2 regions of the Mycetocola sp. 2940 genome follow, and region 2 is predicted to be linked to the other one. Evidence: predicted binding sites of a transcription regulator. Region 2 holds the regulator's gene; the other holds the start of a gene.
The links. The regulator LexA, encoded in region 2, represses DNA repair genes until DNA is damaged. The targets are predictions, from matches to a motif close to TCGAACANNTGTTCGA.

Region 1 (11,670 bases), on a different contig from region 2:
CCTCGACGAGAAGGGTGACACTCCCCGCGTTCCCCTGCCACACCGGTCCGGCGCGGGGAGGGGGCCAGAGCGCCCGCCAGTGTGCGGACCCCAGGGTACCGGTGAGCCCTGCGGTCGCCCGCCGGATGCCGGCACCGCTCGCGGCCAGGTCGCTGAGGATCCGCTCGTCGGCGGCGTTCTGCGGTTCACCGACGAGCACGAGGTCCGCGCGGCCGACCACCGCCGAGACTCCGCCGACATGGTCGAGGTCGAAGTGGGTGAGGACGAGCAGGTCGAGCCGGCGGATCGACAGCGCATCGAGACAGGCGGAGAGAGGCTCAGGCTCCGGCCCGGTGTCGATGAGCGCCACCGCTCCGGCGTTTCGAAGAATGATGGCGTCACCCTGCCCGACGTCGCAGGCGGCATGGCTCCAGTTCGCCGGCATCGACAGGGCGGGCGCGAGGCGTGCCCCGGCCAGGCTTCCCGCATAGGCGCCTCCCGCGACCAGGAGCACCCCGGCGCAGCACGCCGCCACCGTCCGCCGGCCGCTGAGGGTCGCCCGGACGGCGAGGATCAGAACCGCCGTCAGCCCGGCGAGCAGGAGCGCGCCCCCGCCGTCCGGCAGCCACGGCAGCCGGTTGATCGGGAGGCTGTGCACGGTGGTGGCGATCGCGCCGATCCATGTGGCCGGGATCCAGCCGAGCCAGAGCAGGGCGACCCCGACCGGGGGAAGAAGAGGAGCAAGGATGCACGCCGCGAGGCCGAGCAGGGTGGCGATCGGCGCAGCGGGAGCGGCGAGGAGATTGGCCGGCACGCCGAGCAGCGGAAGGGTCGGCGTGAGGAGAATCAGGACCGGCTGGCACGCCAGTTGTGCAGCAATCGGAAGAGCGAATGCGACGGCGAGCGGACGTGGCACCCACGCCGACAGGAGTCTGGTGAGCGGGCGGGTGAGGGTGAGCAGGCCCCCCGTCGCCAGTGCCGAGAGGACGAAGCCATAGCTGCGGGAGAGCCACGGGTCGGCAATCACGACGACGATGACGACGAGGCTGAGGACCGGCAGCCCTGCGGTGGGCCGGCCGGCACCGAGCGCGAGCAGCACGACCAACGCCATGAGCGCTGCGCGCACCACGCTCGGTTCGGGCGTGACGAGGACGACGAAGAGGCCGAGCCCGGCCAGGGCGCCGCCAATCCGCAAAGCTCGGGGGGCCCGCAGGGCGGCGAGGGTCGCCGTGACCACGGCAACGATGACCGCACAGTTGGCGCCGGATACCGCCGTGAGGTGGCTGAGCGAACTGCTCTTCATCGCCTGATCGAGGTCGGCGCTCACCGCTGTCGTTTCCCCGGTGGAGAGCCCGGGAAGCAGTTCGCCTCCGGCGCCAGGCAGCTCGGCGGCGCGATCCACCAGTCCGGCCCGCATGTCGTTCGCCCAGGCGAGGAACCCCGGCGGGGAGTTCGAGACCTCCGCCGGCTGTCTCGCGAACAGCAGGAACGCGGCGGCGTCGCCTGGCGGTGTCCGCTGTAGCGCCGCGTCCACCTCCAGCACCGATCCGATCGGAACGAGATCCTGCTGGGTCACGGTGGCGAAGAGGACGACCGGCACCGATACGAGCAGAGTCGAACCGCCGAGGTCCACCCGGGTCACGGTTCCCCGGATCCGCTGAGCTGTTTCCTCAGACGTCGACTTTGCCGCGGCCCCGCGGTCCCAGGCGGAGCGACTGCGGCTGTCGTCGAGAGCAGATTTCTCCCCCACGGTGAGCCGAACGGCCACCGAACGCCCGGCATCCGCAGCCTCGATCAGCGCAGCCGGAGTACGCGCCTCCACCCGGGCGGCGACCGCGGTGGCGGCGAGCGACGTCGCGAGCAGTGTCAGGGCGACGATTCCCCACCACGCGGATCGAGACGGCGGACCTGCCGTGCGCCTTCGCGGGCGGGTGACCGCGACGACTGCGGTTCCGATGGTCGCGAGAAATCCCGCACCGGCGACGAGCCAGGCAGCATCCGGGATACCGACGACGAAAGCTGCGGTGATCCAGGCCGCGACAGCGGGCGGCAACAGACGATGCGCCGGTGTCATACGGTCACCAGGTCCTTCAGGGACTCGAAGGTCTTGTCGCCGATGCCCGGCACGTTCAGAAGGTCATCGACCGCGCCGAAGCGGCCGTTGGTCTCGCGCCACGCGATGATGCGCTCCGCAGTGGCCGGGCCGATGCGCGGCAGCGTCTCGAGTTCGGAGCTCGAGGCGGTGTTGAGATTCACTTTGGCGCTGGGGTCGGATGCCGTGGGTCCGGCTACCGGCGGCGCCGCACCCTGCACCGGCACCAGGATCTGCTCACCGTCACTGAGGAATCGGGCGAGGTTCACTGCCTGCTGATCAGCGGCCGGGGCGAACCCGCCGGCCGCTGCGATCGCATCGACCACTCGGTCGCCGTCGCGGAACTGGTACACGCCCGGGCTGCCGACAGCACCGAGGATGTGGACGTACAGCGCCCCGCCAGCCGCCTCCTCGACCCTTGCGCTGGCCTCGGGAGGCAGGGGCCGGGCCTGCCCGCTCGCCCCGAGCAGGCTGACGACGACCGCGGTGACGAGCCCGCCGAGAAGCAGCACGAGCAGGGCACCGACACCGACCCGGACGCCCGTCGGGCGACGGGTCGCGAGGGTCAGGGGAAGGACGGATGCCGCTCCCGGCGACCGCGCGGAAACGTGCCTGGCCATGTGGTCCAGTCAAGCCCGCACGTCGTCGACGGGCAGGGCCGCTGGCGAGACGGTGGAGAACCAGTTGCCCGCCCGCACTGGTGCAGGGACGGGCAGGCGGGACCTACGGCTTGGTCGCGATGCTCACGATCTTCGGCGCACGGACGACGACGTTCACGATGGTCCGGTCGCCGACAGCACGCTGAACTGCTGCTGACGAACGCGCGAGCGACTCCAGCTCGTCGGAGGATACCTTCGGCGACACCTCGAGGCGGTCGCGGACCTTGCCGTCGACCTGCACGACACAGGTGACCGATTCCTCGACGAGGAGGGTCGGGTCGGCCTTCCGCCAGGTGACATGAGAGACGGTGGGCTCATAGCCGAGCATCTCCCACATGTCCTCGGACGTGTACGGGGCGAACAGGTTAAGCGCAACAGCGGTCACCTCCGCGGCTTCGCGCACCGCGGCATCCGCGGGCCCGGCGCCGGTGTCGATGGCTTTCCTCGTCGCGTTGACGAGCTCCATCAGGCGGGCGATGACGACGTTGAATTTGAACGACTCGACGAGTCCGGGCGCGTCGGCGAGGAAGCGGTGAGTGACGCGGCGAAGAGCAGGGTCGCCGCTCTTCCAGAGCGCATCGGGCGCGCTCGTCACGTCGTGGGCGACGCGCCAGGCCCGGGCGAGGAATTTCGCTGATCCGGCCGGGGAGACGTCCGCCCAGTCGATGTCGTCTTCCGGCGGACCGGCGAAGACGAGTGTCACGCGGAGGGCATCCGCACCGTACTGTTCGAGTTCGCTGGCGAACTCGACGAGGTTGCCGCGGCTCTTCGACATTTTGGCGCCGTCCATGAGCACCATGCCCTGATTGAGCAGGGAGGAGAACGGTTCGGTGAAGCCCAGGTAGTCGAGGTCGTAGAGGACTTTGGTGATGAAGCGCGAGTACAGCAGGTGAAGGATGGCGTGCTCGACGCCCCCGACGTACTGGTCAACGGGAGCCCACTTGTCGGCCTGGGCGGGATCGAAAGCGACAGTGTCGGAGTTCGGGTTGAGGTAGCGCAGGTAGTACCAGGAACTGTCGACGAACGTGTCCATGGTGTCGGAGTCACGCTTGGCGGGCGCACCGCAGCGGGGGCAGGACACGTTGATCCACGCCTCAGCGGCACCGAGCGGGCTCGTTCCCTTCGGCCGGAGGTCGAGGCCGTCAGCCGGGGGAAGTTCGACCGGGAGCTGATCCTCCGGCACGGGAACTTCACCACAGGCGTCACAGTGGATGATCGGGATCGGCGGGCCCCAGTACCGCTGGCGAGAGATCAGCCAGTCACGCAGGCGGTAGTTCTTTGCGGTGGAGCCGAGGCCGGATGCCGTCAGGGCGTCGGTGATCTTCGCGATCGCCGTGTTCTTGCTCAGTCCGTTGAACGGTCCGGAGTTGATCAGCCGGCCGGGGCCGGCAAGGGCCTCGCCGGTGATCTTCGGGTCCGTCGGCGGCACGTCTTCGTGCAGTTCGCCGTCGGGAAGGACGGGGATCATCCCGGTGACGGGCTGGCTGGTGTCGACGACGACGCGGACGGGCAGGTCGAATGCACGGGCAAAGTCGAGGTCGCGCTGGTCATGTGCGGGAACGGCCATGATCGCGCCGTGGCCATAGTCGGCGAGCACGTAGTCGGAGGCCCAGATCGGCAGGCGTTCGCCGTTGAGCGGGTTGGTCGCGTAGCGCTCGAGGAAGACCCCGGTCTTCTCCCGTTCGGTGCTCAGCCGCTCGATGTCCGTCTCGCCCTTGACCCGGTCGAGGTATTCCGTGAAGGCAGCCTTGGTCGCGTCGGGCGCGTCGGCGACGAGCTCAGCGGCGAGGTCTGAGTCTGCGGCAACGACCATGAAGGTCACGCCGTAGAGCGTGTCGGGTCGGGTTGTGTACACCGGGACAGGCTCGGCCTTGCCCTCGATGACGAAGTTGACGTCGGCGCCGGTCGAGCGGCCCACCCAGTTGCGCTGCATGCTCAGAACCTTCGACGGCCACGCGCCCTCGAGTTGCTTGAGGTCGTCGATGAGGCGGTCGGCGTAGTCCGTGATGCGGAAATACCACTGGTTCAGCTTCTTCTTGGTGACGAGATTGCCGCAACGCTCGCAGTGGCCGTCGACGACCTGCTCGTTCGCGAGGACGGTCTGGTCGAACGGGCACCAGTTGACCGCGCTGTCCTTGCGGTAAGCCAGGCCCTTCTTGTACAGCTCGAGGAAGAGCCACTGCGTCCACCGGTAGTACTCGGGATCCGACGTGTGAATCTCCCGGTCCCAGTCGAACGACGGCGCATAGGTGCGAAAGCTCGACTTCTGCTGCGCGATGTTGTCGTAGGTCCAGCCGCGAGGGTCGACTCCGCGTTTGATTGCCGCGTTCTCGGCGGGAAGGCCGAACGAGTCCCAGCCGATCGGATGCAGCACGTTGAAGCCCTGCTGGCGCCAGTACCGCGCGACGACGTCGCCGAGGCCGAACGCTTCGGCGTGGCCCATGTGAAGGTCACCGGACGGGTAGGGGAACATGTCGAGCACGTACTTGCGCGGGCGCTTGTCGGTCTCGTCGTCGGTCGCGAAGGGCTTCATCCGGTCCCACACCGGAAGCCACTTCTCCTGGATGGCGGCGAAATCGTACTTCTGTCCGACCTGGGTCTGCTCGTCGTGTGACACGTAACTCTCATTCATCGGTGTGGGGACGACTGTTGGGTGCGTGGCTCTGCTCCTGAACCCGAGGTCCAGAGAACTAGCCTACTTCCTGTTCCGCCGCCCCCAGCGCGGCGAGAAGAGCCGCCGCTTTCACGTGTGTCTCCTCGATCTCCTCGCCCGCGACCGAGAGCGCGGTGATACCGCCGCCCGTTCCGACGGATGCCCCGTCGGCGTCGATCACGATACTGCGGATCACCATGGCGAGATCAACGGCGCCATCTGCCCCGAGATAACCGAATGCCCCCGAGTAAATGCCGCGTGATCCCGCCTCCAGCCGGTCGAGGATCGTCATGGCGGAGATCTTCGGAGCCCCGGTCATCGAACCTGCGGGGAAGGCAGACTCGACGGCGTCGATGGCGCTGACGCCGTCGGCGAGTCGCGCGGTCACCGTTGAGACCAGCTGATGCACCTGGGCATAGCTCTCCACCGAGAGGAGCTGTGTCACTGCGACGCTGCCGGTGATGGCCACCCGGCCGAGGTCGTTGCGCATGAGGTCGACGATCATCAGGTTCTCGGCCCGCTCCTTGTCGCTGCCGAGGAGTTCGGACTCCAGTTGCGCGTCGTGTTCGGGGGTGGTTCCGCGTGGTCGGGTGCCCTTGATCGGGCGGGTCGTCACGGTGCCATCCGGCGTGACGCGGAGGAATTGCTCGGGTGACGAACTGACGAGGGCGGTTCCGTCGATCACGATCAGCCCGCCGTGGTGGCTCGGGCTGGCATGCCGCAGCCGCCGGTACACGTCGAGGGGGTCGAAGTGCCCGTCGACGCGCACCTCGTTGGTCAGGCATAACTGGTACGCGTTGCCGCGACGAATTTCCGCCTGGGCCTCGGCGATGAGTGCGGCGTAGGTCGGTGCCGGGTGCCTCCAGCGCGCCGAGTGGAATTCGGTCAGCGCGGGCGGTGCGACGGGCGTCTGGTCGGGAAGGCCGGCCAGCCAGTCGAAGGACGACGTTGTCGCTCCAGCGTCACGTCGTTCGACAGCGGTGACAGTACGTGCAGCGTGGTCGAAGACGAGCATCCGGGCTGGACGGAGGAATGCAGCATCCGGGTAGCGCGACGGATGAGCCGGGGTCCGGTTGGTGTGTGCTCCGGCTTCGTATCCGATCCAGCCCACCCACCCGGCGGTGAACTCCCCCGCCGGCGCCAGGGTCCCCGCCGTATCCGTCCGTTCGGCGGCAAGCTCGGCGCGAAGGGCGTCGAAGATGGTGGAGTGAGTGGTCTGCGTGGCGTCGCGTGAGGTGGCAATCCTCGTCGACCGCGTGACAGTGCCTTCGATAACGGAAGCAGTGAGGAGTTCGGCGCCGTCCCCCAGATAGCTGAATCCGGTGGAGGCGTGGACGCCACTGTCGAGCCAGAACGCTCGCGGCGATGAGGCGAAGACTGCGAGGTAGGCGATTTCCGGGTCGACCCAGCTGCTCAGTTCTCGCGACCTCAGGCTGGATTCCACGCCCTCAACCTTAGATTGTGCGGACAGCCGTTGAGATTTGCGCAGACCGTCGGTGATCCGTCGATATGTCGGTTCATGGTCGTGAGTCGATATGTCGCTTCATGGTCCTGATCCGAGAAACGGTCTTGGATCGGGTTCCCGGGCCAGCACCGGAGATACCGGCACCGGAGATTGTTTTGGTCCGGAAGGTGTGCTGGTTGAGCGATCCGGCGGCGTAGTGCATGCCTTAATCGGAGGCTGCGGCCGCTGGCGGCCCGGGTGGAGGCTGACCGGGTGGAGGCTGACCGGGTGGCGGCTGGCCGGGTGGCGGCTGGCCGGGTGGCGGCTGGCCGGGTGACGGCTGGCCGGGTGGCTGCTGGCCGGGTGGAGGCTGAGCGGGTTCGGATGGTGGTCGGCCGGGTGACGTCGGACCGGGCTCGGGTGACATCGGCTTGCCCGGCGACGGCGGACCGGGTTCCGGTGGCATTGGGCCCAGTTCAGCTGGCAGCGGGCGGGCCATCGGCACGTCTGGTGACAACTGACCGGGCTGGGGCGGCGAGAGCTCGGCTGGCCCGCCCGGCGGCCCTTGATCGGTTCCCGCATCCGAGGTGACCTCGGAGTCAGCGGTGTTTGCCGTGCCCGCGGCAGCTGCCCCGTTCCCGGGTTCTGCACCATTCGCGGCGGCGGCGGCGCGGCGTCGGGCGCGGTCGAGGGGGGATTTGCTGCGTAGCGGGATCGGTTTCTGGTCCGGGTCGACGGTCGGCGGTGGCACGGCGAAGTAGGTGGTGCCGTCGCGGATGATTTTCCAGCCGTTGTTGTGGATCAGCATGTGGCATCGCCGGCACATCAGGATCCCGTCGGCGAGGTCGGTTTTGCCGTCGTCGGCGACCCATTCGTCGATGTGGTGCGCTTCGGTGTAGGACGGTGGTCGGTCGCAGTCGAGGAATCCGCAGCCGCCGTCGCGGATGGCCAGGGCGATGCGTTGTTTCGTGGTGAAGCAGCGTTGTTCCCGGCCGACGTCCAGCGGGGTGCCGGCCTGATCGACGGTGACCACGGTGATGCCGCTGATGCAGATCTGCCGGTCGATGAAACTGCCGGGGACGGCGTCCCCGGTCTCCTCGAAGTAGCCGTTCCCGGTCGCCGTGGTGGTTCCGGTGGTGGTTCCGGTGGTGGTTCTGGTGTCGGTCGATGCGGGTGCGGTACTGCTGGGCAGGTTGTCTTTGGTGACGATCACCCGGACGCCGGGCTGGCGGGAACCGAAGGCGAGGGTTCTGTCGGCTTCGGAACCGGCTTTGAGCAGGTCGATCATCAGGTCGAACACGATCTGGTCGTTGCTGCGGCTGTCGGTGCGCAGTTTCTCCGCCCTCGCGGCTTCGTCCGGGTCGACGAACCGGGGCCCGCCGCGGCGCGGGCGCATCGCGGAACCGACGATCGCGTCGACCCAGGCGGCGGACTCCTCATCGAACTGCACCCACGCCGTCCGGGCGCCCTCCCGGGTGCGGCTGAACCGCCAACTCCGGTTCTCGTAACGCTGGTCCCAGCGGATCTGCACCCCGGCCGGGTCGATCTCGTCGCGCAACTGCCGGGCCCGCCGGCCCAGCTCGTCGGCGTTCACCCCGGCCGCGTCCGTGACGATCTCCACCGCCGCGGCCCGTAACGTCTCAGCGTCGACCCGGTCGTTCGGCTCGCCCAGGACACGCATCACGATCGTCACCGCCTCGGTCCGCAGAACCCCGTCCCGGACGGCCCGGGTCAACGGTTCATGCCACGGCAGCACCGGCCGGACCGGCGGCAACGATGGCTCCGTACCGGGTTCGGCACCGGGTTCTGCACCGGGTTCTGCACCGGGTTCGGCACCGGGGTCGGCACCGGGGTCTGTACTGGGGTCTGTTCCGGTGTCGGTCTCGAACAGTGCAGCACCAGCCGGGCCTGTGCCCGGGCCGGTGGGGTACCCGGCAGCGGCGGCGGTGGCGGCATCCGCCTCACCCATCGCCCCGCCGAGCTTCACCTGACGGAACGCCTCACCCCGGGTCGACCCGGTCAGCCGCTGCATCATGTCGACCGCGGTCCCATCGCCGGTGGACTGCGCCAACCCGGCATAACCCAGCGCCCGCTCGGACCGTTTCGCGATCACACCGGCACCGGCGGCGAGGATCGCGTCGAACTCCGACCGGGCCCGCGCCGCCTCCGTCAGCAGCGCCTGCACCTCACCGTTGTCGGCCCGGTCGATCAGCACCGTCAACGGCACCGCGCCTGCCGAACCCGACACCGCAGATCCGGACACCGCAGTTCCCGACACCGCAGTTCCCGACACCGCAGCACCGGTTAACGAAGAACCGGTACCGCGGAACTCCGCGATACCGGCCGACGAAGCGCCCAGAGAACCGGGCGCCGCCTGGAGCTCCTCGGCGACCCTGCCCTCGAACACGGCCAACCGATCGGACACACGCAGTGCGACCTCACGGACCTGCTCGGACATCTTCGCCATGCCCCCATTCTACCCAACACCCACCGACATTCGCAGATATGTTCGATACAACTGTGGATAACTCAAGCAGGGCAATCTGGGTCTCAACCGAATTTTCACTTAGGTAAGGCTTACCTATAGAGTTTCAATCATGCTCGGTCTCGACCTCACCCTCTCGTACAACGGCTCCCCCGTTGTCCACGGTGCGACCCTTGCCCTCGAGCCCGGGCGGATCACCGCACTCGTCGGGCCGAACGGCAGCGGAAAGTCCACCCTGCTCCGGGCATTCGCACGGCTGCACCCGATCGACGCCGGCGGTCTGTTCCTCGGTCCACGCGATCCGGAATCCGCTCAAGCAGTCACCGCCGAGTCAGGCGCGGATGCCAGCGCTATCGGCAAGCGGGAATTCGCCCGCCGTGTCACGCTCCTGGCTCAGAGCCGGCCGACGCCCACCGGCCTGAGTGTGCGTGAGGTCGTCGAATTCGGCCGCCACCCGCACCGCGGTCGCTGGGCTCGCGCCGATGAGAAGGGTACAGCGATCGTGGACCGGGCGATGACGCTGACCGGGATCGACACGCTCGCTGACCGACCGGTCGACCGGCTCTCCGGCGGCCAACTCCAGCGTGTCTGGCTTGCCGGATGCCTCGCCCAGGACACCGATGTCCTGCTTCTGGACGAACCGACCACGTACCTCGATCTCCGCTACCAGGTGGAATTGCTCGACCTCATCCAGGATCTGGCGGCCGTTCACGGCGTCACGATCGGCGTCGTGCTTCACGACCTGGATCAGGCGGCGGCGATCGCGGACACCGTCGTTCTGCTCGAGGCAGGCCGTGTGCGCGCCGCGGGCACGCCTCTCGAGGTGTTCGACACCGAGCTTCTCAGTTCCGTCTACGGCATCCGCGTTGACGTCCACGTCGACGCCCGAACCGGGCGAATCCGCACCAATGCCCGAAGCCGGCACGAGCCAGCACCGCTGCCAGCCGTCTCACCGACGACCCTCCGCGCCCCCATTCCCGCCTGACCGCCCGGTCGTCGTCCCGCCCGCTGCAACGCGCCAACACTCACGAAGGAAACCCATGACCTCGCGCCCAATCGCACTCGTCGCTGCCGCGGCTGCCACAGCCTTGCTCCTCTCCGGCTGCGGAACGACCGAAGCCCCGGCCAGCTCGGAAGAGACCACAGACGGAATCACAATCACCGATGACCGCGGCGAGAAGATCTCCCTCAGCTCACCGGCGACCGACGTTGTCGCTCTCGAGTGGAACACGGCCGAGAATCTCGTCGCCCTCGGAGTCATGCCGGTCGGCGTCGCCGATGTCGAGGGCTACGGCACCTGGGTGAAGGCGGAGAACCTCGACGAATCCGTGACGGATGTCGGCATGCGCGGCGAACCCAGCATCGATTCCATCGCGGGGCTGGCGCCGGATCTCGTCGTCACGACCTCGGATCTTTCCGAGAGCGCGATCGCCCAGATCGAGGAGTTCGCTCCCGTGCTCGTTGTGCGCGGGGCGGATGCCTCGAACCCGATCGGCCAGATGGAAAAGAACCTGACCAACATCGCGGTCGCCACAGGCACGGAGGACAAGGCTGAGGAGCTCCTCGCAGCGTTCGACGCCAAGGTCGAAGAGGGAGCCACGGCTCTTGCCGATGCCGGCGTCAGCGGGAGCGAGTTCGTCATGTCCGACTCCTGGGCGACTGGCGGCCAGGTCTCGGTCCGTCCATTTGCGAAAGGCGCCCTCCTCGCAGCGGTGACCGAAGAACTTGGCCTCGTCAACGCGTGGACCGGTGAGGGAGACAAGGACTACGGCCTTGGCTCGACCGACGTCGAAGGCCTGACCTCGCTCGGCGACGTGCACTTCTTCTACATCGCCGGCGGCGGGGTCGACGCTTACGCCGAAGAGCTCGCCGACAACGCGGTCTGGACCTCGCTGCCCTTTGTGCAGAACGGCAACGTGCATCGCCTGGCCGACGGCATCTGGATGTTCGGCGGCCCCTCGTCCATGAACGACTACATCGACGCGGTCGTTGCAGCCGTCACTGAGTAGCCCTCCTGCATCCGTCCGGCGTTCCACGGCGCCGGACGGAGCGGGAGTCCGGCGACTCCGACTCGGCGTCCTCTTCGTCACTGGGCTCGTTCTCGCGGCGGTCCTTTCCGCCGTGCACCTGACCCAGGGCACGGCCGGAGTAGATGGCTCCGACCTCATCGCATTCCTCACCGGGTCCGGTGACGAACAGTCCGGTGCGGTGCTCGTGTCCTCACGGATGCCCCGGCTGCTCGCCGGCCTTCTCGTCGGCGTCGCGCTCGGTGTGGCCGGCGCCGTGATGCAGACCGTCGCCCGGAACGTGCTGGCCTCCCCCGACACCCTCGCTGTGAACGCCGGCGCATACCTGGCG
Region 2 (11,670 bases):
CTCAGCGAACCTCGACGCGGGCGCCGCGTCACTCGCTGAAGACGAGAACGCCGAGTGGTTCATGGATTACCACAACGCCGACGGATCGATCGCGGAGATGTGCGGCAACGGCATCCGGGTGTTCGTGCGGTACCTGCTCGACCAGGGCCTCGCGACGCTGGAGTCGGGGGATACCCTCCCCATCGGCACGCGCGCCGGGGTGCGCGACGTGCAGAAGTCCACCAACGGGTTCCAGGTCGACCTCGGCCGCTGGGCGCTCGACGGCGGCGAGCCTCTCGTGCGTGCCAAGGAACTCAAGGTGGCGCGGCCCGGGCTCGGCATCAACGTCGGCAATCCGCACGTTGTCGTCGCCCTCGCCGACGAGTCCGAACTCGCATCAGCAGACCTCAGCTACGTGCCGCGGATCGAACCGGAGCCCATCGACGGCGCGAACGTCGAGTTCGTGGTGCCGCACGACCCGCTGGTCACCGACGGCGTCGGCCGGATCACCATGCGGGTGCACGAACGCGGCAGCGGGGAAACGCTGTCCTGTGGAACCGGGGTCGCTGCGGCAGCGCTGGCGACCCGGCACTGGGCTGGTCCGACAGCGCCGAACCAGTGGCGCGTCGATGTGCCCGGCGGAACCCTCGGTGTGCGGATGTTCGCAACCCAGGACGGCGAGCACGTCGGCTTGAGCGGCGCCGCAGAACTCGTCTACACCGGAACACTCCAGCTGGGCTGAGCTCAGTCGCTGTGCCGGCTCGCGCGCAGCACGCGGTAGCCCTTGCTGATCGCCTCGCGCGTCACGTCGAAGGTCTCTGCGAGCTGCTCCTGCAGCCAGCGGTGCAGGCTGTCGGCGCCGAGGTTCTTCTGCACCACGAGCCAGGCGTCGGAGCCGGGCGAGAGCCGGGGGAGCCAGTGCTCGAGCATCTCGTGCAGGGCCTGCTTGCCGATCCGGATCGGCGGGTTCGACCAGATCGAATCGAAGACGAGGTCCGCTGGCACCTGGTCGGGCAGCACAGCGCGCACATTCGTGAGCCCCAGCTTCTCAGCGTTCATCCGCACCAGTTCCAGCGACCGTTCGTTGACGTCGACGGCCCACACCGTGGCATCCGGCGACGCGAAAGCGATCGTGAAGGCGATCGGCCCCCAGCCGCAGCCGAGGTCGAGGATGTTCCCCGTCGCGGGAGGGCGGGGTGTCTCGCTGAGGAGCACCTGGGTGCCCTGGTCGATGCGGCCCGGGCTGAAAATGCCGTTGGCCGTCGTCAGTTCGCGGTCGGCGCCGGCGAGATGCACCGTGACGGTCCGCAGTTTGAGTTCGGTGGCGGGCACCCCGGTGAAATAGTGATCGCTGGACATACCCGAACGTTACTCGACCGCACGCGTTAGGGTTAACTCTGATGACCACCCCAAGCGACACCACAGATCTTCCCGACGGCGACGACGCCGTGACGCGCGTGCTTCGGAACGCGGAGACACGCGCATCCGGCTACTCCCTGTTCGGTTCAGGCAAGGCCGAAGCGCTCGACACCGATTCCGGCTTCGGCGCGACCGCTGATGCCGGCCACGACGGTGAGCAGCTCGACCGCGAGGACCGGCAGGCGCTCCGCCGCGTCGCGGGCCTGTCGACCGAGCTCGAAGACGTCACCGAGGTCGAGTACCGGCAGCTGCGCATTGAGAACGTCGTGCTCATCGGCATCTACTCGCAGGGATCCCTGCAGGATGCCGAGAACTCGATCCGCGAGCTCGCCGCCCTGGCAGAGACGGCCGGAGCCGTCGTGCTCGATGGCATGCTGCAGCGGCGGCCGAACCCAGACCCGAGCACGTTCCTCGGCAAGGGCAAGGCCGATGAGCTCCGCGACATCGTCGCCGCGCTCGGCGCCGACACGGTCATCGCCGACACCGAACTCGCGCCAAGCCAGCGACGCGCGCTCGAGGATGTCGTCAAGGTGAAGGTCATCGACCGCACCGCCGTCATCCTCGACATCTTCAGCCAGCACGCCAAGAGCCGTGAGGGCAAGGCGCAGGTCGAACTCGCGCAGCTCGAATACCTCCTCCCGCGTCTGCGCGGCTGGGGTGATTCGATGTCGCGCCAGGCCGGTGGACAGGTCGGTGGCGCCGGGGCCGGAATGGGTTCGCGCGGACCTGGTGAGACGAAGATCGAGCTCGACCGCCGCCGTATTCACACCCGGATGTCGAAACTCCGCAAGCAGATCAAGGGCTTCGGTCCCGCACGCGAAGCGAAACGGGCGAACCGCCACCGCTTCGAGGTCCCGTCCGTCGCCATCGCCGGCTACACCAACGCCGGCAAGTCGAGCCTCCTCAACCGGATCACCAAGGCCGGCGTGCTCGTCGAGAACTCCCTGTTCGCCACGCTCGACGCCACGGTCCGGCGCACCCAGACCGACGACGGCCGGCTGTACACGATCTCCGACACGGTCGGCTTCGTCCGCAACCTGCCGCACCAGCTGGTCGAAGCGTTCCGGTCAACCCTCGAAGAGGTCGCCGAAGCGGATGTCATCGTGCACGTCGTCGACGGATCGCACCCCGACCCCGCGGCCCAGTTGATGACCGTCCGCGACGTCATCGGTGACGTCGGCGCCCGCGACATCCCCGAGCTCGTCGTCTTCAACAAGAGCGACCTCGTGAACGAAGACGACCGGCTGCTCCTGCGCGGCCTCGAGCCGAGCGCCATCTTCGCCTCTGCACGCACGGGTGAGGGCATCCCGGAGATCCTGGCAGCACTCAGCGACCTTCTGCCGAGCCCTTCGGTCGAACTGGACCTCCTCGTGCCGTACGACCGCGGCGATGTGATCTCGATGCTGCACCGGCGCGGACGGGTCGACCACCTCGACTACCTCGAGGAGGGCACCCACGTGCGCGCGATGGCATCCGAGGAGCTCGCCGCCCAGGTTTCGGAGTTCGCCCGGACGTCCTGACCGGGCTGCTGTTCGGTCGCGATCGGCTGTATGCGGCGTTGCTCGGTCAAAAACGGTCAAGGATCGCGTCGATCTTTGACCGTTTTCGCCGGAGCACGGTGTTGATGCTGGCGTCAGACGGAGCGCAGGACCGCCACGATCTTGCCGAGCACGTCGGCTTCATCGCCGAGGATGGGCTCGAAGCTGGAGTTGCGGGGGAGCAGCCAGGTGTGGCCGTCGCGCTGGCGGAATACCTTCACGGTGGCCTCGCCGTCGAGCATCGCTGCGACGATGTCGCCGTTCTCGGCCGTCTGCTGTTGGCGGACGACGACCCAGTCGCCGTCGCAGATTGCGGCGTCGATCATCGACTCGCCTGACACCTTGAGCATGAAGAGCTCTCCCTTGCCGACGAGCTGCCGGGGGAGAGGGAAGACTTCCTCGACCTGCTGGTCTGCCGTGATGGGCACACCGGCGGCGATCCGGCCGACGAGCGGAACCATCGCGGCGTCACCGACCGGCGTCGTGTTCTCGAAGTCGACCTCCGCGGAGGGCGAGGGCAGGTCGATGAGGATCTCGAGGGCCCTCGGGCGGTTGGGATCGCGGCGAAGGTAGCCACTCAGTTCGAGTTGGTTGAGCTGGTGGGTGACGCTCGACAGGGATGCCAGGCCGACGGCATCGCCGATCTCGCGCATGCTCGGCGGATAACCGCGGGAGCTCACGGAGCGCTGGATGACGTCGAGGATGGCCAGCTGCTTCTCGCTGAGACTTTTGCGCCGCCGGGTGGTCGGCTTGTCGGCGAGAACCCGCTTGGCCTTTGTGCCGGGAGACCCAGCCGTACCAGCGGCATCTCTCTTATTGAGCGTCATGTCACTCCCGTCTGGCGGGCGTTGCCGGCCAATGTCAGTGGTCGCTGGTTGGGTATCAACCATCAGCAGAACTCTAGACCCGGCACCCCCGCGCAGCAAACATCTGTTCGAGTGTGTCGAGAAAAGAATTCATGAAAGTACGAATACGCACTTGAATGTTCGAACAATCGAATATATATTCGGAACACAGCTTCGTATCCGGCTCCCCCGGCCGGGAGTCGGATACGAACACTCCGAACCACCGCTTGAGCACCGTCAGCAACGCAGGAGGCACACCATGAGCACAGCAGTCATCACACCGATCCGCCCGGCACTCTCGTCCCGTCAGGCAGCGATGCGACCGTCGCCCGTGGTTGCGTCGCGCGCCGCAGCAGAAGCCCCGGAGGGCACCGGCCGCATCCGCCTCACCCGCCGTGGCCGCGTCGTTTTCACGTCGCTCGCCGCCGCTCCGCTGATCGCGGTCGCCGCCTGGCTCGGGGTGAACGCCCTTCCCGCCGTTGCGACGTCAAGCCCGAGTTCTGTCGTGTTCGAATACGCGACGATCGAGTCCGGCCAGTCGCTCTGGCAGTTGGCGTCGAGCATCGCGCCCGAGGCCGATCCCCGTGATGTCATCGCCGACGTCATGCGCCTGAACCAACTCGACAGCTCGACCGTCTCACCCGGGCAGCGAATCGCCATTCCGGAGCAGTACTCCAGCAACTGAGCCGACGGCGCCGCGTCTTTCGCGTCGCCCACCCGGCACCGTCCGCCCGGCACCGCCGCCCGGCACCGCCGCCCGGCATCGACCGCCCGGCACCGGGGGGAGTCGCCCGCCGGTAAACTTGGCGGGTGAGTTCCCTTGAGTCCCTGCCCATCCGCGACGACCTTCGCGGCAAGACGCCCTATGGGGCTCCCCAGAAGAGCGTCCCCGTGGCACTCAACGTCAACGAAAACACGCACCCCATTCCCGAGGTCGTGGCTCGTGACATCGTCACCGCCCTTGCCTCCGCCGTCCTCGGAGCCAACCGTTACCCGGACCGCGAGTTCAGCGATCTCCGCGACAGTCTCGCCGGCTACCTCGGGCACGGGCTCACCCGCGACAACCTCTGGGCGGCCAACGGCTCGAACGAGGTTCTCCAGCAGGTGCTGCAGGCTTTCGGCGGCCCCGGGCGCACTCTCCTCGGCTTCGCCCCCACCTATTCGATGTACTCCCTCCTCGCTTCGGGAACCGGAACGACTTGGATCGCCGCCGAACGTGATGCCGAGTACGAGTTGTCGCCGGCCACCGCCGCTGCGGCCGTGTCGGAGGCGAAGCCCGACATCGTCTTCCTCTGCTCGCCGAACAACCCGACCGGAACCCCGCTCGCGCTCGACACCATCAAAGCGGTCTACGACGCAACCGACGGGATCGTCGTCGTCGACGAGGCGTACGTCGAGTTCGCGCCACATGACATCCCGAGTGCGCTGACGCTCCTGCCCGGGCGGGATCGTCTTCTCGTCTCACGCACCATGAGCAAGGCATTCGCCTTCGCCGGCATCCGCGTCGGCTACCTGGCCGCCGATCCCGCCGTGACGGATGCCCTCCGTCTCGTCCGACTGCCCTACCACCTCTCCGCCCTCACCCAGGCCGCCGCGACCGCCGCGCTCTCGCACAGCACGGCAATGCTCGCCATGGTCGACGAGATCCGGATCCAGCGCGACCGGATCACCGCCGGCCTGACCGAGATGGGGTTCCACACCTATCGCAGCCACAGCAACTTCGTGCTGTTCGGGGGAGTTGACGACCCGCACGCACTGTTCGAGGCGCTGCTGGAGCGCGGCATCCTGATCCGTGACATCGGGTTGCCCGGCCAGTTGCGCGTCACCGCCGGGACCGAAGCAGAGACCACCGCATTCCTCGACGCGATGGCCGCGATAGGCTCGAAAGCATGAGCACCGACCAGCGGACCGCCCGCATCCAGCGCGAAACGAGCGAGTCCAGCATCGACCTGTCGATCAACCTCGACGGCACAGGCACGAGCGACATCCACACGACGGTGCCGTTCTACGACCACCTGCTGACGGCATTCGCGAAGCACTCGCTGACCGACCTCACGGTGCACGCCAAGGGAGACACCGACATCGATGTCCACCACACGGTGGAAGACATCGGCATCGCGCTCGGCCAGGCGATCCGCGAGGCCCTCGGCACGAAGTCCGGCATCTCCCGGTACGGTGACGCCCTCGTTCCCCTGGACGAGGCACTCGTCCAGGCTGTCGTCGACATCTCGGGCCGGCCGTACCTCGTACACTCCGGCGAGCCTGCTGGTTTCGAATTCCACCTCATCGGCGGCCACTTCACCGGGTCGATGGTTCGCCACGTGTTCGAGGCGATCTCCTACAACGCGGCACTGACCGTCCACGTCCGTGTGCTCGGCGGCCGTGACCCGCACCACATCGCCGAAGCAGAATTCAAGGCGTTCGCCCGCGCGTTCCGCCAGGCCAAGGCACTCGACCCCGAGGTGACGGGGATCCCGTCGACGAAGGGCTTGCTGTGACCAAAGGACTCTCCCCGACTGTCGTCGTGCTCGACTACGGCAGCGGAAATGTGCATTCCGCGGTCAAAGCCCTCGAAGCGGCCGGTGCCACTGTCGAACTCACCGGCGACCGCGCCCGGGCGTTGGAGGCCGACGGACTCGTCGTGCCCGGAGTCGGCGCGTTCAGCGCCGTGATGGAGCAGCTCAACGCCTCCCGCAGCGCGGAGGTGATCGATCGGCGTCTGGCCGGCGGTCGCAAGGTGCTCGGTATCTGCGTCGGCATGCAGGTGTTGTTCGAACACGGCGTCGAACGCGGCATCGACACCGAAGGCCTCGGCGAGTGGCCGGGTGCTGTCACCGAACTCGATGCCCCGGTTCTCCCGCACATGGGTTGGAACACCGTTGACGCACCTGAGGATTCGGTTCTGTTCGCCGGGCTCCGGGAGGAACGCTTCTACTTCGTGCACTCCTACGCGGCGCAGCAGTGGACGCTCGAGGCGACGCACCCGTTCCCGGCGCCCCGCGTGACCTGGTCTGAGCACGGCGCCCGCTTCGTCGCCGCCGTCGAGAACGGACCCCTGTCCGCCACCCAGTTCCACCCCGAGAAATCGGGCGAAGCCGGCATCCGGCTGCTGCGCAACTGGGTCGGCACCCTTTCCACAGACTGACGTACGTCCCTGCGGCACGCTTGTGCCGCGCCCGAAATCAAGGATCAATCATGAGTGAGTTCAACACGACCCCGAAGCTCGTCCTGCTTCCTGCGGTCGACGTCGCCGACGGCAAGGCCGTGCGGCTGACCCAGGGCGAAGCCGGCACCGAGACCAACTACGGTGACCCGGTCGATGCGGCCGCCGACTGGGCAGCGCAGGGAGCCGAGTGGATCCACCTCGTCGACCTGGATGCCGCGTTCGACCGAGGGAACAACGCCGGCGTGATTCGCAAGGTGATCAAGCAGGTCCGTGGCGTGAAGGTCGAACTTTCCGGCGGCATCCGCGATGACGCGTCGCTGGAGGCGGCCCTCGCGACCGGCGCCAAGCGCATCAACCTCGGCACGGCGGCGCTGGAGAACCCCGAGTGGGCTGCCAACGTCATCGGCCAGTACGGCGAGGCTGTCGCCGTGGGTCTCGACGTCCGGGGCACGACACTCGCCGCGCGCGGCTGGACCCGCGAGGGCGGGGACCTGTGGACCGTCATCGACCGGCTCGAGCAGGCGGGTTGCGCACGGTACGTCGTCACCGACGTCACCAAAGACGGCACCCTCCAGGGACCGAACCTCGACCTCCTCCGTCAGGTGCTGGCGCGCACGAACCGACCCGTGGTCGCGTCCGGCGGTGTCTCGAGCCTCGACGACCTCGTCGCGCTGCGCTCGCTCGTGCCGCTCGGCCTCGAAGGGGCAATCGTCGGCAAGGCCCTCTACGCAGGAGCGTTCACGCTGGCTGAGGCGCTGGATGTCGCATCCGACTAACCCCGCGGACTCCGCCGGACAGGCCTGGGAGGGCCGCTCGTTCGGAGACCACGTCCCGTCGACCGATGACGGCTCCGCACCCGAGCACCTGATCGACGCGCTCGCGCGCTTCTCGGCCGGCGAATCCGGCGAAGCGGATGTCGTCGACGCGTTCCGCACGGCACGTCTCCTGATTCCGTTGGTCGCGCACGCCGGCGACGTCGGAATCGGGCCGAACGGCCAGAAGGTCGACAAGACGCAGGAACTCTCGATCGTCACGGTGCAAGGGCCTGACGGGCGTAACGTCCTGCCCGTGTTTTCGTCGGTCGCCGCGATGTCCGCGTGGAACCCGACGGCGCGTCCGGTGCCCGCCGACGGCATCCGGGTGGCGCTTGCGGCCGCAAGCGAGAACACCGACTTGGTCGTCCTCGACCCGACGAGCGCGACCGAGTTCGCGATCCGTCGCCCAGCGCTGTGGGCGATCGCCCAGTCCGAACCCTGGCAACCCGGCTACGCGAACCCCGACGTGCTCGACGCCTTCCTGACCAGCGTGCGGTCAGAACTCGCCGTGCTGAACGTGCGGCTGGCTGCCGGCGACCCGTCTGCGCGCCTCGGTGGGCCCGAGGTCGTCGTGCATCTGGAACTCATCGACGGTCTGACGCGCGCGGAACTGGACACGACACTGAACCGGCTCGCGCAGCGCTGGGCAGCGAACGACGTGATCGCCACGCGGGTCGATTCGCTTCGCGTGAAGCTCGAAGCCTCGGCCTGAAACCGGCGGGCGGCCGAATCCGCCGCTTCTGGCCGGTTGACCTCGCCCCGGTAGGGTGGTGCGATTGACACCCGAGGGAAGGACTCGCCGATGCCGCAGCCAACAGGACAGGTGACTCGTGGGACCGATGGAGCCTTTGAGCTCACACTGACACGCACCTTCGACGCCCCCGCATCGGATGTGTGGGCGAGTCTCACGGATTCGACGCGAACCGCCGAATGGCTGGGGCCGTGGCGGGGTGACGCCGGAGTCGGCAAGACCGTGGAACTGCGGATGTCGTTCGAAGAAGGCGCTGACTGGAGCGCTGTGCGCATCGACGCGTGCGACCCTTCGCGTGTCATCCGGGTCACCGTATCGGGAGCAGGCCTGGGCGAGGAATGGCTGCTCGAGGCCCGCCTGGCAGAGAACGACGGGCAAACCGAGCTCACGTTCGTCCACTTCCTGTCCGACCCGGCCGTCGCCGAGACAAGCGGACCCGGCTGGGAGTACTACCTCGACATGCTCGTTGCGTCCCGCGCCGGCGTCCCGCGTCCCGAGTGGGACGATTACTTCCCCGCCCAGCTCGAGTACTACTCCGAGCAGGTCCGACGCGCCACAGCCTCCTGACGTCCCGATCACGGGGTGCCTGGGCGGGGACCCGTGCGCCATACTGACCACATGACGCAAGATTCTGCCTCTGGCCGCCCGGCCCGCCGGAACCTGATCATCCTCGTGTCGGTCATCGCGGCGCTCGTTCTCGTGTCACTTCTCGTGGTCTTCACGCGCGGCGAGGCAGAGCTGCTGGACGAGTCGACTCCGGAGGGTGTCGTCCAGCGGTACTCGATGGCGGTTCTCGACGGCGACGACGCGGCCGTTGACTACCTGGCCAGTGTCGTGCAGGAACAGTGCGAAACCGTCGACAACACCGTTTCCGACGACATGCGCGTCACCTTGATCGCCTCGGATCTCCGCGACGAGTCAGCGGATGTCACGGTGCAGATCAGCACGCACGAGGGCGGCGCGTTCGGCTCCGAGTACAGCTACGAAGAAGATTTCAGGCTTGTCCGTGAAGGCGGCGACTGGGTCATCGAGTCGGCTCCGTGGTCGCTGACCGTGTGCCTGCGGGACGGTGAGTTCAAGTGAGTGCGGTCTCGGCCCCGTATGCTCCGGCACCCGCCCCCTCGGCAGGGCAATCGGTCCGCCGGCTCATCGTCTACACGCTGCTTTTCGCCCTGGTCGCCATCACGGCCACCGGCGTGCAGATCCTGCTCAGCCAGATCCTCGAGATGGATCCCCTTCTGGCCGGCCCGGACACCTCGCTCGTCGCACAAGGACTGGCGTTCACGCTCATCGGCGGTCCGCTCGCTGCCCTGCTCTGGTGGTTCCTCTGGCGCCGGTTGAGCGAACCCGCCGAGCGCGGCGCGCTCGCGTGGGGTATCTACGTGGCGGCGATGTCGATCGTGGCGTTGATCTCGCTGGCAACGGGGCTCCTCGCCTTCCTCGTCGAACTGGTAGCCGGCGACTGGAACGGGTCTGCTCTCGCGACCGGGCTGGTCTGGGCCGTCGTGTGGGTCTGGCACCGCTGGATGTGGCGTTCCGCCGCCAGGGGCCCGCTTCGCCTGGCTTCCGTTCCGGCGGTACTCGGGGCCGCGTTCGGCCTGCTGCTCGGGGCGGTGAATGCGATCACCCTGTTGAACGGCATCTTCAGTGCCGCAATCCGCGACATCACGTCGACTCCCTCGATCGGCGGCCCCTGGTGGACCCCGACCCTGCAGGCTCTCGTATGGGCCATCGGCGGGGGATCCGTCTGGGCCTGGCACTGGTACCGCGAGGGTGCGCGCTCGATCACGACCGGGCTGGCCAATGTCGCGCTCATCCTCCTCGGCATTCTTCTGGCCAGCATCGCCACCCTCGGTGGGATCGGCATCGTGCTCTACGTCGTGCTACGGCTGCTCCTCGACAACACAGATCCACTGCGCGAGCTGCTGTCGCCCCTCGGCATCGGTCTGGCGGCGGCCGCCGTCGGAACCGTGGTGTGGACGTACTCTCGGAGCGTCGCGGTCAGCCGGTCGCCGTCGACCCGGCAGGCGAGCATGCTGGCGACGAGCGGTGTCGCCCTCGTGGGCGCAGCGTCGGGTCTCGGCGTCGTCGTCAATTCGGCGCTCGGCATCCTGGCCACGCCGCTGGCAGGGGAGGGGCTCCGCTCACTGCTGCTGGGTGGCCTCAGCGCCCTGATCGTCGGCGGTGTCGCGTGGACGCTGGCCTGGCGGCCGCTGTCGGCGGGGGATGCCTCAGCGCTGACCCCCGCACGCCGCATCTACCTCATCGCGGTCTTCGGCGTCAGTGCCGTCGTCGCCCTGATCACCCTCCTTGTCATCGGGTATCAGCTGTTCCAGGCCGTCCTGCAGGGCGGTTCCGGGCTCATCGACCAGATCCGGGCACCGTTGGGACTGCTCACCGCGACTGCCCTGGTGGCCGCGTACCACTTCAGCGTCTGGCAGCGCGACCGGGCGGATGCCGCGGCGGCCACTCCACCGCCCCGCCAGCGCACCGTCGGTGAGGTCATCCTCGTCACGGGCGATGACCCCGCGCCTCTGATCCAGGTGATCGAGTCGGTGACGGGAGCTTCCGTGACCGTCTGGCGTGCGGCATCCGTCGCCCCCGGAGCGCTGCCCGGCGTCGAGGAGGGGATCCCAGGGGTCCGTGCCCAGGGAGCGCTTCCGGTGCCTCCGCCGATCGAGAACCTCCCGGTCGCTCCCGCTTCGTATGCTCCGGCAGCGGTCGGTGTGGCACCGGCAGCGACCCCGGCGCCGGATGCGGAGCACCTCGCCCGTGCCCTGGACGGAGTCACCGGTCGGCGGGTGCTCGTCCTGGTGGGTCCGGGGTCCCGGCTCGACGTCATCCCGCTCGCCGACTGAGCCTGACTCCGCACTCTGAATGGCCGCCCCGGAACAGGCGATGTTTTCGCCCGCAACCACGGTTCATGTGACGCGAATGTCGAAAACCCGCCGCGAAAACGGTCGGTTGCGTCAGATAAGCCGCGCCCGGCGGCGCCACACCCGTTGATGTGACCCGAACGCCGAAAACCCGCCAGGAAAACGGTCGGTTGCGTCAGATAAGCCGGGCCCGGCGGCGCCACACCGGTTGATATGACTCGAACGCGGAAAACCCGCCGCGAAAACCGTCGGTTGCGTCAGATAAGCCCGGGCCCGGCGGC

Region 1: the regulator LexA is predicted to act here: its motif matches at 9,325-9,340, upstream of ABIE24_RS15625 (HNH endonuclease signature motif containing protein).

The regions. Positions count from the first base shown of each region.
Region 1 covers NZ_JBEPSK010000016.1:38,972-50,641, reverse strand. The annotation lists gene ABIE24_RS15645 (ComEC/Rec2 family competence protein) at 1-2,053, opposite strand, end outside; gene ABIE24_RS15640 (helix-hairpin-helix domain-containing protein) at 2,050-2,691, opposite strand; gene leuS (leucine--tRNA ligase) at 2,795-5,347, opposite strand; gene ABIE24_RS15630 (anthranilate synthase component I family protein) at 5,421-6,827, opposite strand; gene ABIE24_RS15625 (HNH endonuclease signature motif containing protein) at 7,054-9,294, opposite strand; gene ABIE24_RS15620 (ABC transporter ATP-binding protein) at 9,425-10,297, shown strand; gene ABIE24_RS15615 (iron-siderophore ABC transporter substrate-binding protein) at 10,353-11,321, shown strand; gene ABIE24_RS15610 (iron ABC transporter permease) at 11,302-11,670, shown strand, end outside.
Region 2 covers NZ_JBEPSK010000013.1:27,975-39,644, reverse strand. The annotation lists gene dapF (diaminopimelate epimerase) at 1-721, shown strand, start outside; gene ABIE24_RS14455 (class I SAM-dependent methyltransferase) at 724-1,338, opposite strand; gene hflX (GTPase HflX) at 1,380-2,918, shown strand; gene lexA (transcriptional repressor LexA) at 3,032-3,763, opposite strand; gene ABIE24_RS14440 (LysM peptidoglycan-binding domain-containing protein) at 4,041-4,466, shown strand; gene ABIE24_RS14435 (histidinol-phosphate transaminase) at 4,592-5,674, shown strand; gene hisB (imidazoleglycerol-phosphate dehydratase HisB) at 5,671-6,279, shown strand; gene hisH (imidazole glycerol phosphate synthase subunit HisH) at 6,276-6,926, shown strand; gene priA (bifunctional 1-(5-phosphoribosyl)-5-((5-phosphoribosylamino)methylideneamino)imidazole-4-carboxamide isomerase/phosphoribosylanthranilate isomerase PriA) at 6,977-7,723, shown strand; gene ABIE24_RS14415 (SseB family protein) at 7,707-8,474, shown strand; gene ABIE24_RS14410 (SRPBCC family protein) at 8,565-9,080, shown strand; gene ABIE24_RS14405 (LpqB family beta-propeller domain-containing protein) at 9,132-9,596, shown strand; gene ABIE24_RS14400 (DUF5671 domain-containing protein) at 9,593-11,371, shown strand.